2 linked regions of the Catalinimonas alkaloidigena genome follow. The protein of the gene in region 2 interacts with the protein of the main gene of each other region in a pairwise test. Links are inferred from orthologs where the notes say so. Each region holds a gene or a part of one and is shown on either strand. Other genes may lie near its edges. The genes, in order: odhB and lpdA.

Evidence for each region.
Region 1: the proteins of lpdA (region 2) and odhB interact in binary tests that used the Escherichia coli proteins (3 or more experiments, as listed by UniProt). The link is inferred for Catalinimonas alkaloidigena from one-to-one orthologs.

Annotation. Positions count from the first base shown.
Region 1 is NZ_JAQFIL010000001.1:7,010,872-7,018,824, forward strand. The notes cover bases 3,083-6,028. They hold odhB (2-oxoglutarate dehydrogenase complex dihydrolipoyllysine-residue succinyltransferase), read right to left. Parts: upstream 5,393-6,028; coding sequence 3,773-5,392; downstream 3,083-3,772. Other genes in these bases: lpdA (dihydrolipoyl dehydrogenase), read right to left, coding at 3,083-3,092; OKW21_RS28485 (hypothetical protein), read right to left, coding at 3,265-3,678; OKW21_RS28495 (2-oxoglutarate dehydrogenase E1 component), read right to left, coding at 5,437-6,028. Also shown: OKW21_RS28470 (C40 family peptidase), read right to left, coding at 1-326; OKW21_RS28475 (serine hydrolase), read right to left, coding at 304-1,602; more of lpdA, read right to left, coding at 1,689-3,082; more of OKW21_RS28495, read right to left, coding at 6,029-7,953. UniProt on the Escherichia coli protein: E2 component of the 2-oxoglutarate dehydrogenase (OGDH) complex which catalyzes the second step in the conversion of 2-oxoglutarate to succinyl-CoA and CO(2).
Region 2 is NZ_JAQFIL010000001.1:3,197,326-3,205,331, forward strand. Bases 2,214-5,212 are described here. They hold lpdA (dihydrolipoyl dehydrogenase), read left to right. Parts: upstream 2,214-3,006; coding sequence 3,007-4,419; downstream 4,420-5,212. Other genes in these bases: OKW21_RS13080 (2-oxo acid dehydrogenase subunit E2), read left to right, coding at 2,214-3,007; OKW21_RS13090 (ABC-F family ATP-binding cassette domain-containing protein), read right to left, coding at 4,507-5,212. Outside these bases: aceE (pyruvate dehydrogenase (acetyl-transferring), homodimeric type), read left to right, coding at 1-1,535; more of OKW21_RS13080, read left to right, coding at 1,613-2,213; more of OKW21_RS13090, read right to left, coding at 5,213-6,141; OKW21_RS13095 (serine hydrolase domain-containing protein), read left to right, coding at 6,407-8,002. UniProt on the Escherichia coli protein: Lipoamide dehydrogenase is a component of the glycine cleavage system as well as of the alpha-ketoacid dehydrogenase complexes.

The sequences.
Region 1 (7,953 bases), 3.8 Mb from region 2 along the record:
ACCCCCAGGGTATCCTCACCCAATGAGGCCTCCGGCAAAGTATTGATGCTATCAATTAAATGTATATCCTGCTCTGCTAGCTGGCTAAGAAGGGCTTGTTTGGCAGCAGGCTGGTCAGTTTCTCCTTTTAAGGTAAGAGTGTCACCATTTAGCTTAGCCTGAATATCAAACAATGCCACTCTTTTATCAGGAGCGTAGTTTGATTTTATATCTTCTATGGTAGCGTTTAGCGCAGCAAGCTGTTGGTCCCTTTGTTCCTCTTGGGGCGCGCAGGCATTAAGTAAGGCTAATGCGTACAGAGCACTAGCTATTATCTTCTTTATCATAAGTTATTTTAAATTTACTCAGGTTAGGTTGATGTTCTTTTTCTCGGACAAGCTCATATTCAAAAATAGCTTTACCTAGTTGGGACAAAAAGGGTAGTCCGACTTCATCATACTCATAAACGTTGTCATTGAATATCTGGTTCTCATTGACATAAATAACAGCCGTCAGCATGAACTCAATGTTACGCTCAAAATCAACGATGTAAGCATTGTCTGTTAGGAAACCATAAGCCATCCCAATCTTATTAAAGATCCGGATATTAGAAGGAATGGTCTCTTGCGTATCTCCAAATATAAAAAACTTAGAGTAGCTGTCGTAGTAGTTCTCAGTAGTATCTGCTATATAATCCGGGTAGGTAGTTTCCCGCGGGAGCTGCGACATATACTGGTACAAAAACTGATAATCTTCTTCAGTCAGGTCAAAGCGCTCTTCTTCCGGTACTGCATCTGGGAAGATAACTGTCTTTAACACGTCTTGGAGATTGGCTACGGAAATGTAATTGTTTTGTCCAAAGTCCTTAGAACGCTTGATCAGCGAATCATTTTCCATATAACCTTCTCCCAAAGGTATAGGCTCATCTCCTACCCAGCTTTTACGGCTACTGACCATATCCTGCTGATAGAGGATTTTGGCGTTATCATAAAAGGTAAGGGGGTTGGTGGTCCTGTTCTCGTCAGCAGTATTGAAAACTGAAAGCCGGTGAACAATGCGCAAATCTTCCAGTCCTTTTTCATGAAGCTCATTATTGATATAATCCTGGCCCAGGAATTCATACAGGCGATTGTAGGCGTCATTATCACTGACTACAAATATTTTTTTGATATAGTGGGCTATAGAAGGCATGCCACTTTCTGAGGTAGAGTCATAACGTACGGCTGTCTGTCCTTCTGAAGCACTGTCGGTTAGCATAGTGCTGTACTTATCTAGACCTTCAACTCCCAGTTCATTAAGTTTTTGTAAGGCCAATACAGCAATGGGGAATTTTACGGCACTAGCAGGATAGAAGTAAGTATTTGGGTTGACACCATAAGCATATTCGGTAAAAGTGGGATTGTTATTCTCATCACGATCAATCTGTGTATAAAGAATTTGTAATTGGTAGTGTTCGTAATTACTGAGTACGCTATCCAAGATGGCTGACTCTCTACTTCTAAGTATATCTTCTATCAGATTTTTTTCACTCTCTTCATCAGCTTGTTCACCCGTTTGATTACATGCACTCGATATTAAAGTGATCAGAAAAAAGAATATTGCAGGTGGTAGCAAAGGTTTCATAGCTTAAAAAAATTGGTTCTTGAAAAAAAGAAACGCTCTTTTATTTAAAGAGCGTTTGGAGAGATATGTTATTAGAAATATGAATTTTACATATGTAAGGCTCGATTTTCGGTAGCTGCCAGACATGCTTCCTTCACCGCTTCTGTAAAGGTAGGGTGAGCATGTGACATACGGGCAATATCTTCAGCAGAAGCACGGTACTCCATAGCCACTACTGCTTCGGCTATCATATCGGCTGCTCTTGGGCCAATGATATGCACTCCTAAAACTTCGTCAGTAGCTTCATCAGCTAACACTTTCACAGTACCCTCTATGTCCATGCTCGCGCGGGCACGGCCGAGCGCTTTAAAAGGGAAGCTGCCTGACTTATACTTTTTGCCATCAGCTTTGAGTTCTTCTTCAGTATAGCCTACGCTGGCAACTTCTGGCCAGGTGTAAATTACACTGGGAATCAGTTTGTAATTAATATGAGGCTTCTGGCCCGCCAAAGATTCTGCTACGTATACGCCTTCTTCCTCTGCCTTGTGAGCCAGCATAGGCCCTTTATCAATGACATCACCAATGGCGTAGATATTATCTGCTTTAGTTTTAAGGTTATCATCTACCGCTATCTTACCCTGCTTATTGACCTCTAGGCCTACATTTTCTAGTCCCAGACCCTCAGTGTAAGGACGACGACCTACACATACAAGGCAGATATCACCTTTTACCTCTACCTCTTCACCCTTACTGTCTTCCGCTTTTACAATTACCTCTTTACCCTTACTTTCTACGGAAGTAACTTTGTGACTTAGCTTAAAATCAAAGTCCAATTTTTTGAGGCTTTTCATTAACTCCTTGGACATGGTAATATCAATTAAAGGAGCAATGCGTTTTTCGTATTCTACTACTGTTACCTTGGCACCAATACGCGCATACACAGAGCCTAGCTCAAGACCTATGTAGCCTCCTCCTATGATGATCATGTGCTTGGGCACCTGCTTTAACTCTAAAGCTTCGGTACTGGTGATAACTTTTTTCTTATCAATTTTGATGAAAGGTAAAGTTGAGGGCTTGGAGCCGGTAGCGATGATCACATTTTTGGTCGTAAACTCAGTTTCCTTTTTGTCTTTCCCTTTTACTACAATAGTATTTTTATCTTTGAAAGAACCGACACCGGTATGGACTGTAATTTTGTTCTTTTTCATCAGAAAAGATACGCCACCTACAGTCTGCTCCACAACACTACTTTTACGCTTGATCATCTGAGGCAGGTCTACCTTAAGGTTAGTCAGCTTAATGCCATGTTCCTTGAAGTTAGACTGAGCGTTGTGAAAGTGCTCTGACGAATCTAAGAGTGCTTTTGAGGGAATACAACCTACATTGAGGCAAGTGCCTCCTAATGCGTCATATTTTTCAACAATGGCTGTTTTCATTCCTAACTGGGCACAGCGGATCGCTGCCACATATCCTCCAGGGCCTGAGCCAATGACGGTTACATCAAAATCCATAAGTGAATATTGGTTATAAAAATGATTGGTTTAGATGATTCAGTTAAACTGCGTAAAGTTACAGTGATTACAAAGATTTACAAGGTAGAGATGGGGAAATTAGGGTATTGAGCTAAAAGCACAATAGTTTTCTCAAAACAAGCCCCTTCTTACCAAAAAATATTTAAGCTATTTACGCAAAATGTTTATCTGACTTCTTGGGCTTCACCAAAAATCGCATAACCGGATAGCTAGTTAGTACGAATAGGGCAAATACCATTTCAAAGTAGTAGAACCAATTAGCATAATGGCCTTCCAACATGATATAGCGGATGAGCGCGTCAAAAATAAAGGTAAGCATCATCACGCCCAGTGAAAAAGTCAAGCCTATAGCAGGACGGACATAAAGTAAGATCACTGCTAAAGGGACTATAAAAAAACCTAAGGCATCATACCATATGTTAATTGTAGAAGGAATTTCTCGTGAAGAAAAACCTAATTGTAAAACCTCGTCAATATGATAAAACATCATCACCAGATACCCGGCGGTATAGATAAAGATGATACTTTTGGCATATAAAGGATAGTTGCTAAATTTCTTTACCATAACTTCTGATTATTGATTCTCAATTGGCTAACAAATAAAAAAGCCAGTGGTTTTCACCACCGGCTCAAAGATGTATTTGTACTACTTTAGTTCCTTATATGCCTAATAGCAGACGAGAAGGGTCTTCTATCAACTCTTTGATTCTGTACAAGAAGCTTACAGACTCCCGACCGTCGATCACTCTATGGTCATAAGATAAGGCCACATACATAATCGGGCGGATTTCCACTTGCCCATTGATAGCTACCGGGCGCTCTACGATATTGTGCATCCCTAATATAGCTGACTGAGGCTGATTGATAATAGGGGTAGAAAGCATAGAACCGAAGATACCACCATTGGTAACTGTAAATGTCCCTCCCGTCATTTCGTCAATACTCAGTTTTCCGTCACGCGCCTTTTTTGCCAGTCTCACTACCTCTTTCTCTATCTGGTCAAAGCTCATTGCTTCCGCATTACGAATTACCGGAACTACCAGTCCTTTGGGGCTTGATACCGCAATAGAAACATCACAGTAGTCATTATACACAAGCTCTTCTCCATCAATGAAAGCATTGACTGCTGGCCACTCTTTCAAAGCCAGGCAGGCAGCTTTGGTAAAGAATGACATAAAGCCAAGATTGACTTCATACTTCTCTTTAAAAGCTTCTTTGTACTTCTTACGCAGGTCCATCACCGGCTTCATATCTACCTCATTAAAGGTAGTAAGCATTGCGGTTTCGTTCTTGGCGGCTACCAGACGACGGCTGATCGTTTTGCGAAGACTGCTCATCTTCTCACGGCGCTGTTGACGACCTTCATCCTCACCGGTGGTTTTGGGAGCTTCCGTTTCTTTTTTGCCAGCTTTTTCGGAAGGTTGAGTTGGCTTACTTTGAGCCGGAGAAGTCTTTTCTGCTTTTTCAGCATCCTCCTTGGTAATACGACCATCTACACCACTTCCCTTCACTTGCTTAGGATCAATTCCTTTTTCAGCCAGTATTTTGGAAGCCGCAGGAGAAGCATGTCCGGTAGCATAGGTTTCACGGCCATTATCTTTTCCCTCAGCACCAGATGAAGTAGTAGAAGCCTTTTCTTTGTCAGCAGTATCAGAACTTTGAGAAGGCGCAGATGAGCCTTGTCCATTGGTTTCAATGACACAGGCAAGGGCTCCAATCTCCAAAGTCTCACCAGCCTGTGCTTTGATCCTTAGTGTACCAGCTGCTTCGGCAGTAAGTTCAAAAGTAGCCTTGTCAGATTCAATCTCAGCAATGACTTCATCCATCTCTACCTGCTCACCATCCTCTTTGAGCCATTCGGAAATAGTAACTTCGGTAATAGACTCACCGACTGTAGGGATTTTCATCTCCAGGCTCTGGGCTTCCTGCGGACTATCCTCTTTAGTATCAGCGGGCTTTTCAGTTTTTTCTTTTTTGCTGTCAGATGCGGAAGCCTCCTCTTGCTCAGCGGATTTCTTCTCTTCTTTCTCGCCGTTTTCGCTGGCCGATGTATCAATTTCGCAAATAACAGCCCCTATCTCAACGGTTTCTCCTGCTTCAGTTTTGATGTGAAGTACGCCAGCCTGCTCGGCGTTTAGTTCAAAAGTAGCTTTGTCAGACTCAAGTTCAGCAATGACTTCGTCCATCTCAACGTAGTCACCATCCTTTTTTGTCCATTCGGCAATGGTAACCTCAGTAATAGATTCGCCGACGGTGGGAACTTTAATTTCTAAGCTCATATAAAGTTGGTTATGAATTTTATGGTTGGATAACCTTTTTTTCTTTACGCAAACGCTTTGTTTAAGATTTCTTCCTGCTCCTTGGCATGCATCTTACCATAGCCAGTGGCGGGAGAAGCTGCCGGCTTACGTGAGATAATTTCCATATTGACTTGACGGTATGTTCTTAGCATGTATGCCCAGTAACCCATATTTTCCGGCTCTTCCTGTACCCAATAAACCTTAGCAGATTTGTACTTCATAAGCTCTTTAGTTACTTGCTTATCCGGGAAGGGGTGCAGCTGCTCAATTCTGATGATGGCTACATCTTTACGTTTTTCTTTTTCCCTTTTCTCTTCCAGGTCATAATAGATTTTACCAGAACATAGCAGAACCTTCTTCACAGATTTTTGAGGTGAAGCTATCGTATCAGGAATAATTTCTCTGAATCTGCCCTGGGTAAACTCTTCCACGGGAGAGGTTACCTTAGGGTGACGTAGCAAAGACTTTGGAGACATTACCACCAAAGGTTTTCTGAAAGGCCATGCCAGTTGTCTGCGCAGCGCATGGAAAAAGTTAGAAGGTTCAGTAATGTTGGCTACAATAATATTGTAGTCAGCGCTCAATTGCAGAAACCTTTCAGGGCGTGCATTGGAGTGTTCAGGTCCCTGCCCCTCATAACCATGAGGAAGCAACATCACTACCCCACTCATCCTGCGCCATTTGGTTTCTGAAGTAGTGATAAACTGATCAATCATTACCTGTGCGCCGTTGGCAAAATCACCAAACTGTGCTTCCCAGATGACCAATGCGCTGGGGTTGGCCATGGCATAGCCAAACTCAAAGCCAAGTGCACCATATTCAGATAGCAATGAATTGTATATTCTAAACTGCTCCTGATTATCGTCAATATGATTAAGATTGGTATAAGGCTCATTACTTTCTGCATCATGAATTACAGCATGGCGGTGAGAGAAGGTACCTCTTTCAGTATCCTGGCCCGCTATGCGCACGATCTTATTTTCCAGAAGGATAGAGCCATAGGCCATAAGCTCAGCGGCAGCCCAGTTGTATTGTTTTTGTTTAAAAAACATTTCCTTGCGAAGCTTGAACTGCTTTTCAATCTGCTTGATTGGCTTAAATCCCTTAGGCAGCGTAGTAAGCGCATTGGCTATTTTTTTGATTGCCTCTTCTGAGATACCCGTTTCAGGTGATAAATCAAAGTCTTCCGCCTTAGATTTACGCATATCCCTCCACTCCAGTTCAAGTGGTTGGTATTCATAAGGCAGAGGATGTTGTTTTACCATGTTCAGACGATCCTGAAGAAGGCCTCTAAACTCCTTATCCATAGTCTGCGCCAGTTCAGCATCTACATCCCCCCGCTCGATAAGTCTCTTATTATAGACTTCTCTAGGGTTAGGGTGCTTGGAGATGATATTGTATAAAGAAGGCTGAGTAAACTTGGGTTCATCGCTTTCATTATGGCCATGACGACGGTAGCACACCATATCTATAAAAATATCCTTATGGAATTTCTGGCGAAATTCCACAGCAAGCTTAACACAGTAGAGCACAGCCTCAGGGTCATCACCATTTACATGAAGCACAGGTGAGTCAATAACCTTAGCTACGTCAGAAGAATAAATACTAGAACGGGCATCGTCAAAGTCGGTAGTAAAACCTACCTGATTATTAATGATAAAGTGGATGGTTCCTCCAGTATGGTAGCCTTCCAATTGGGACATTTGCGCCACCTCATATACAATGCCCTGACCCGCTAGTGCAGCATCTCCATGAAGCAAAATAGGAAGAACTTTATCATAATCGTCGCCATACTGGTGGTCAGCTTTGGCACGAATAAAACCTTCTACCACTGGGTCTACAGCCTCAAGGTGGGAAGGGTTCGGTGCCAATTTAACGTTTACCTTTTTCCCACTGGCGGTGGTAATCTCACTGGAATAACCAAGATGGTATTTCACGTCACCGTCACCATGTGCCAGCTCAGGTTCGGCGGTACCTTCAAATTCATTAAAGATCTGCTCATAGGTTTTACCCATGATGTTGGCCAGTACATTGAGGCGGCCACGGTGGGCCATACCGATCATAACCTCTTCAGTCCCACTCTCTACAGCATGGTTGATGATACCATCCAGGGCCGGAATCGTAGTTTCCCCGCCTTCCAGCGAAAAACGCTTCTGGCCAAGATATTTTGTATGTAAAAAGTTTTCAAATACAACTGCTTCATTGAGTTTTCTGAGCACCCGTTTTTTTTCATCCTGACTGGGAGAATAAGTAACGAAAGTGTTTTCAGCTTTTTGCTTTATCCACTCCATGATCTCCCTATCGCGAATGTAAGTATATTCAAAACCTACATTAGCCAGATATACACTGCGAAGTGTATCAATAATTTTTCGGAGAGATGCCTTTCCGATGCCAAGGTCTTTTCCGGCATCAAACTCAACATCCAGATCTTCTTCAGTAAGCCCAAAATTTTCAATACCCAGCTGGGCTTTGCGATCTCGGCGCTTTCGTACGGGGTTTGTGGTTGATTCCAGATGGCCTCTCCTACGATAGTTGCGGAT
Region 2 (8,006 bases):
CCGTTGAACATCAGGATGGCCCGACCGTAATACTGGCACAGACCATAAAAGGCTACGGATTGGGAGAGGCTGGAGAAGCCAGTAATGTAACCCATAAAAGGAAAAAACTGGATGAAGATGAGTTGAAAGCCTATCGCGATCGTTTTAACTTACCTATTTCCGATAAAGAAATTGCTGATGCCCCATTTTACCGTCCCAAAAAAGATAGCAAAGAAATTAAGTATTTGCTGGAAAGACGTAAAAAATTAGGCGGTTTAATTCCGCACAGAAATCCCAAAACAGTAGGTATCAAAGCTCCCGATGACAAAGCCTTTAAAGAATATCGTGAAGGCGCCGGAGATCGGCAGGTAGCCACGACTATGGTGATGGTACAGATGATGTCAAAGTTGATGAAGGACAAAAATATTGGTAAGCTTATCGTGCCGGTGGTACCCGATGAATCTCGGACATTCGGTATGGATGCCCTTTTCCGTCAGTTTGGAATTTATTCTCACCTCGGGCAACAATATGAACCGGTTGACAAAGACAGCCTGATGTATTACAAAGAATCCAAAACCGGAGCTATTCTGGAGGAAGGTATCACCGAAGCGGGCTCTATTTCAACCTTCATTGCGGCCGGAACGGCATACTCCAATCACCAGATCAACACCATTCCTTTTTACTTCTTCTATTCGATGTTCGGCTTTCAACGGACAGGAGATTTTATATGGGCAGCCGCCGATGCCCGAGCGCGCGGTTTCCTTATTGGCGGCACATCAGGAAGAACAACACTGCCTGGTGAAGGACTACAGCATCAGGATGGGCAAAGTCATTTATTGGCCTACCCTTATCCTAACCTGAAAGCTTATGATCCTACTTTCGCTTATGAGTTGGCAGTGATCGTGAAAGAAGGTATCAGACGTATGTACCAGGAGCAGGAAGATATTTTCTACTACATTACCATTATGAATGACAATTATCAGATGCCCTCCATGCCCCAAGGTGTAGAAGAAGGCATATTAAAAGGCATGTATCGTTATCGTACTTCTACTAAGAAAAGTAAGAAAAAAGTGCATTTGCTGGGCAGCGGTGCTATTCTTCAGGAGTCTATCAAAGCTGCTGATCTATTAGAAAAAGATTATGGAGTATCTGCCGATGTATGGAGTGTGACAAGTTATAAAGAGCTATACCACAATGCATTGGATATAGAAAGACATAACCGCCTTCATCCGGATGATGAGTTAGTCAATTATATTCAGGAATTGACCAGTGATGAAGATGGAGTATATGTTGCTGCCTCAGATTACATGAAAGCACTGCCGGCATCTGTAGCTGGCTGGTTTCCGGAACCATTTATCTCCTTAGGAACGGATGGTTTTGGTCGGAGTGATAATCGTCCTGAACTACGTGACTTTTTTGAGGTTGACCACCGACATATCACGCTTGCAGCACTGTATGGATTGCTTCAGGATGGTAAAATTAAAAAGAACACTTATCAAAAGGCGATGAAAACCCTCAAGATAGAAGCTGATAAAATTAAGCCTGACTCTTATTAATCATTTTATTGTAATCGTTAGCAAGCACAGTTTACCCTTGCATAAATCATTAAACCTAACTTTTTAATCTATAACTCATGGCGAAAGAAATAAAAATGCCCCAAATCTCTGAGGACGCCGAATCAGGCACCATCGTAGAGGTTATGGTGAGCGAAGGTGATACGATTGAAGAAGAACAGTCCATTATCGCTGTTGAAAGTGATAAAGCCTCAGTGGAAGTACCCGCGGAAGCCGGAGGAAAAGTGAAAGAAATCAAAGTCTCCGAAGGAGATGAAATCAATGTTGGAGATGTCATTCTGATTCTAGAAGCCGGAGAGAATGGGGAGGATGACCAAGCCGAAGATGAGGAGCAGGAAGAAAAAGAGGATGAACAACCTGAAGGCAAAAAGAAAGAAAAAGCTGAGGAAGAGGAAGAAGATGATGGAGATACTGAGGCCAAGGAGAAAGATCCAAAAGAAGAAGTGGATAAGGATGAGGTAGAAGATGAAGAAAATGAGGACGCAGACCGAAAGGAAAAGGACAAAGAAGCTGAAGGAAAAAATAAAAAAGAGGCAAATAAAAAAGGGGAAGTTCCTGCTGCGCCTTCGGTGCGACGAATGGCCAGGGAGATGAATGTAGATATTTATGCCGTCAAAGGGACAGGGCCAGGTGAGCGCATCACCGCCGATGACGTCAAAGCTGCTGCTGACGGAAAATCCGGAGATCAGAAAAAGTCAGCTTCCGAACAATCTCAGGAATCTTCTCTTCCTGACTTCTCGCAATGGGGTGAAATTGAAAGGAAGAAAATGAGTGGCATTCGCAAAGCTACCGCTAAGAGTATGGGGAACGCCTGGAGAACTGTACCTCACGTCACGCAGTTTGACAAAGCGAATATTTCCACGCTACAGGACTTTATGGAGCAGTACGAAGCTAAGGCGGCCAAAGCGGGAGCTAAACTCACGGTTACTGCTGTGTTGGTTAAACTTTCAGCTTCAGCCTTACGGGCATTTCCTAAATTTAATGCCAGTGTGGATATAGAAAATCAGGAGATTATCTACAAGAAATACATCAATATAGGAGTAGCGGTAGATACAGAAAATGGCTTACTCGTACCTGTCATCCGGGATGCTGATCGCAAATCGGTAACCAGTATTGCTCTGGAACTGGGTGAAATAGCTGAAAAAGCGCGGGAAGGAAAGCTTTCTATGGATGAAATGAAAGGCGGTAATTTTACTGTTTCTAACCTTGGTGGTATTGGGGGCACCAACTTCACGCCTATCGTATATCATCCCCAGGTTGCAATCCTCGGAGTCTCCCGGAACCAGATTGAGCCGGTTTATGAAGATGGTGAGTTTAAACCTAAGACAATGCTTCCTCTTTCGCTTTCATACGATCACCGTGCTATTGATGGCGCCGAAGCAGCACGTTTCCTTCGCTGGATGTGTCAGGTGATGGAAGATCCTTTTGTCATGTTAATGGAGGGGGGGATATAATGGCAGAGCAAAAATATGATGTAATCGTGATTGGAGGTGGTCCGGGAGGATATGCCGCAGCATTTATGGCCGCTGACCTGGGTATGCAAGCCGCATTGGTTGATCCGGAAGAGAACCCCGGAGGAGTCTGCCTGTACAGAGGTTGTATTCCTTCCAAAGCCCTGCTGCACGTAGTCAAACTAAAGCAGGAGGCATTGGAGGCTTCAGAATTCGGATTGAGTTTTGATGAGCCTGACATCAACGTGAAAAAAGTCAGAGAATGGAAAAATAGTGTAGTGCAAAAACTGGTAGGAGGCTTAGGTCAGCTCAGTAAGAAACGGAAAGTGGAACATATCCGAGGTGTCGCAAAATTTACAGACGCTAATACACTTGAAGTAGAACACGATGGCAAAAGTCAGGAAGTAAGCTTTGAGCATGCCATTATTGCTACCGGCTCAGAACCTGCTTCAATTCCCGGACTTGAATTCTCCAAAAATATCATGAGTTCAGCCAGCGCGCTTGATTTACCTGACGTACCCGATTCGCTATTGGTGGTTGGTGCAGGTTACATAGGTTTAGAAATTGGTTCTGTATACGCGGGTATGGGGAGCAAAGTATCTGTAGTAGAGATGACTGATATGCTGATGCCGGGCGCAGATCGTGATCTGGTAGATGTATTTGCCAAGCGTAATAAAGAGCTCTTTGAAGAAATTATGCTGGAAACCAAGGTTGCGGAAATTTCCGGCAAGCGAAAACTTAAGGTAAAACTGGAAGGTAAACACGAAGGCGAATATAAATTTGACAAAGTTTTGATCGCCATTGGTCGTAAGCCAAGAACCAAAAACTTAGGTTTAGAAAACACACAAGTGGAAACTGACGACAAAGGTTTCATCAAAGTGAACGAGCAAAGACAAACCGCTGAGTCTAATATATACGCCATCGGTGATGTAAGCGGCGAACCTATGCTGGCGCACAAAGCAAGTCATGAAGGCAAAATAGCTGCTGAAGCTATTGCGGGAGGAAAGGTAGCATACGAACCCAAAGCTATTCCTGCGGTTGTGTACACTGACCCGGAAATAGCCTGGTGTGGAATTACTGAAAATGAAGCTAAAGCACAGGATATTCCCATCAAAGTGGTGAAATTTCCCTGGGCAGCCTCAGGAAGAGCTGCAACTTTGGGAAGAAGTGATGGATTGACCAAGCTTATCTTTGACCCTGATACTGAACGCATACTGGGGGTAGGGATTGCCGGAAAAAATGCTGGGGATCTGATTCCGGAAGCGGTATTGGCGGTGGAAATGGCAGCGGTCGCCAAAGACTTTTCGCTAAGCATTCACCCCCATCCTACCCTTTCTGAAACCATTATGGAAGCTGCAGATGTGCTCTATGGCCAGGCTACGCATATTTACCGTCCGAAAAGGAAAAAGAAGTAGTTTTAATAGCAAAGGCTGACACTTACTGTCAGCCTTTGCTAAAACCGTTTATCAGGAAAATCTTATTAAAATAGCAATACCTATCTTTTATGCCTTTACCAGTTTTCCACTGTACAGTTGATCCCTCTGAGAAGCAATGTATTCGTCTTCCATGTACTCATCAAAAGTCATGAGCTTATCCAGTATTCCATTCGGCGTAATCTCTATGATACGATTAGCGATGGTCTGAGTAAATTCGTGGTCATGAGAAGTAAAAAGAACAGTGCCCGGAAAATCTTTTAAAGCATTGTTGAAAGCAGTAATTGATTCAAGATCCAGGTGGTTGGTAGGCTCATCCAGCATCAGCACATTTCCTCCTGTCAGCATCATGCGTGAGATCATGCAGCGTACTTTCTCACCCCCTGATAGTACATTGGCTTTTTTCAGGGTCTCTTCACCCGTAAAGAGCATTTTACCCAGAAAGCTACGGATATAAACTTCATCTTTCTCCTCTTCCGAATACTGTCTTAGCCAGTCGATCAGGTTTAGATCAGTGTCAAAAAACTCAGCGTTCTCATTGGGCAAGTAAGCCGGGGTAATGGTCTGCCCAAACTTAAACTCCCCTCCATCAGCCTTTTCATTACCCGCCAGAATCTCAAAGAAGGCAGTAATTGCCAGGCTTTCTCTGCTTAAGATCGCTATTTTGTCCCCCTTATTTACCCGTATGTTTACATCGCCGAAGAGTGTTTTGCCATCCAGCTTTTTACCGAGATTTTCAATCAATAGGATCTGATCGCCGGCTTCACGGTTCTGATTAAAGATTATCGCCGGATACTTACGGGAGGAAGGCTTTATCTCTTCCACATTTATCTTGTCTAACAACTTCCGGCGGCTGGTTGCCTGCTTGGATTTGGAGGCATTGGCACTAAAGCGCGCGATAAACTCCTGCAACTCTTTCTTCTTCTCTTCTGCTTTCTTGTTTGCGGAACTACGCTGGCTCAAAGCCAACTGACTGGATTGGTACCAGAACGAATAGTTTCCGGTATACAATTGTATCTGACTGAAGTCAATATCTGCAATGTGTGTACAAACAGTATCGAGAAAGTGACGGTCGTGAGAGACTACAATGACGGTATTTTTAAAGTCCAACAGAAAGTCCTCCAGCCAGGAAACGGTTTGAATATCCAGGTCGTTAGTAGGCTCATCCAGGATCAGAATATCTGGATTACCAAAAAGGGCCTGGGCAAGCAGTACACGCACCTTATGTGTACCGTTCAGCTCTTTCATCAGTTTATAATGATTTGCTTCGGTAATTCCTAAGCCAGATAACAAAGCAGCCGCATCAGATTCCGCGTTCCAGCCATCCATTTCAGCAAACTTTTCTTCCAGTTCTCCGGCACGTATGCCATCTGCATCCGAGAAATCAGGCTTGGCATACAACTCATTTTTTTCCTTCATGATGTTCCACAGCACACTGTGTCCCATCATTACTGTATTCAATACCTGCTCCTCATCAAATTCGTAGTGGTTCTGTTTGAGCACAGCCATGCGTTTGCCGGTATCTATGCTCACACTTCCACGGGTAGGCGTAACTTCTCCGGAAAGGATTTTCAGGAAGGTTGACTTACCAGCACCATTAGCGCCTATGATTCCATAGCAATTGCCCTGGGTAAACTTGATATTAACTTCGTCAAACAATACTCTTTTCCCGTATTGTAGGGATATATTATTGGCTGTGATCATTGATTTTTATTTTGAAATGCGAAGGTACAACAATGAATCAGGAAGAAACAATTCCCTGTCTAGATATTTAAGTTTCTTTCTTTTTTTCTATATCCCTTTCAAACGCAATTTTTATACTTATTCAGTAGCACTTTAATTTTTCAATTATACACCTGCACCTGTGAAGAAGTATAACTATCACTTTTTTTTCACTAAACTTTTCAGTCTTCCATTTGAAACATATTACTCCTTTAACCTTTAGCTGCATTGCCCTATATTTATAGGTATGAATAAACTATCCAAGCTCAGCCCCCTCCCTTACTTATCTTTTCTTTTACTTGCATGTAGTCAGGAGGCAAAAAATATCTCTGATCAGCTGCAAATTTCAGCTGCTCCTATTCAGCTCAAGTACTCTGATACTTATCAGCCCCCACAGTTTGAGTCAGATAAACGCATAGAAAATATTCATAAGTTAGCACCAGAAATCACCAGTATCTTCAACACGCATGCTGAGGAACAGCATTTTCCCGGCTATGTATATGGAATCGTGGTAGATGATTCACTTGTCCTTTCAGGAAGTTATGGTGTAATTAATCTGGATAATCAGGTAAAGGTCAATGAGCAGTCGTACTTCAAGATTGCATCCATGACCAAAAGCTTTACTGCTATGGGCATTATGAAGCTGAAGGAAGAAGGTAAACTTGATCTGAATGCCCCTGCACAGCAGTATTTACCTGAACTTTCCACTATTGAATATCCCACCCGGGATGCTGCTCCTATTACGATATTCAATCTGCTGACTATGACCTCCGGCTTTCCTGAAGACAATCCTTGGGGGGATCGGCAATTAGAAGATACCAATGAGGAGTTTCTGAGCTTTCTAAGCAATGGCATCAGCATGTCTAACGTACCCAACGAAGCTTTTGAATACAGCAATCTGGGCTACGCCATGCTGGGCAACATCATCAGCAGGGTATCAGGGAAGCCTTATCAGGAATATATCCGGGAAAATATTTTTCTACCCCTAGGCATGGAAGATACCTACTGGGAATATGAGGGGCTACCTGATGATCAGCTAGCGATAGGCTATCGCTGGGAAGATGAGCAGTGGAAGCCTGAACCCATGCTTCATGATGGTGCTTTTGGCGCAATGGGTGGTTTGATTACTTCACTGAGTGATTTTTCTAAATACGTCTCTTTCCATCTCTCTGCCTGGCCACCCTCCAATCCGCTGGATAATGGTCCGGTGAAAAGAAGTTCTCTCCGGCAAATGCAGCAAATGTACCACCCTCACCTCTTTACCGATGCCCGGGACGGGCAGGGCAATGACTGTCCCGTAATGATAGGCTATGGGTTTGGGCTAGGCATCCGCAAAGATTGTCATGGAGATATCCGAGTAAGTCATAGCGGAGGACTGCCAGGTTACGGTAGTGAATACCGCTTTTATCCTGAATATGGGGTGGGCATCATCTCATTTGCCAATCGTACTTATTCACCTGCGGGTAGTGCCAATGCCCGGGTAATGAATTTGCTGATTCAAAAAGCAGAACTTCCCCACCTGCTTTTACCCGCTTCTGAGATATTGAGTACCCGCAAAGATCAGGTAGCTGAACTAATCCAAAGCTGGGATGAAGGACTGGGTGAACAAATACTGGCCGAAAACTTTTATTTAGATCAGTCCAGGAGCCACCGTATGGCTGCTGCAGAGGAGAATTTTCAGCAGATAGGAAATGTTCAAAACATAGGTGAGCTCAAAGCTATCAATCAGCTTAGAGGAACGTTTGTACTAGAAGGAGATAAAGGAAATGCCGAAGTTTTCTTTAGTCTATCGCCTGAGAAAAACCCTAAAGTACAGGCTATCAACATTCGACTTTTAGACTAATTGA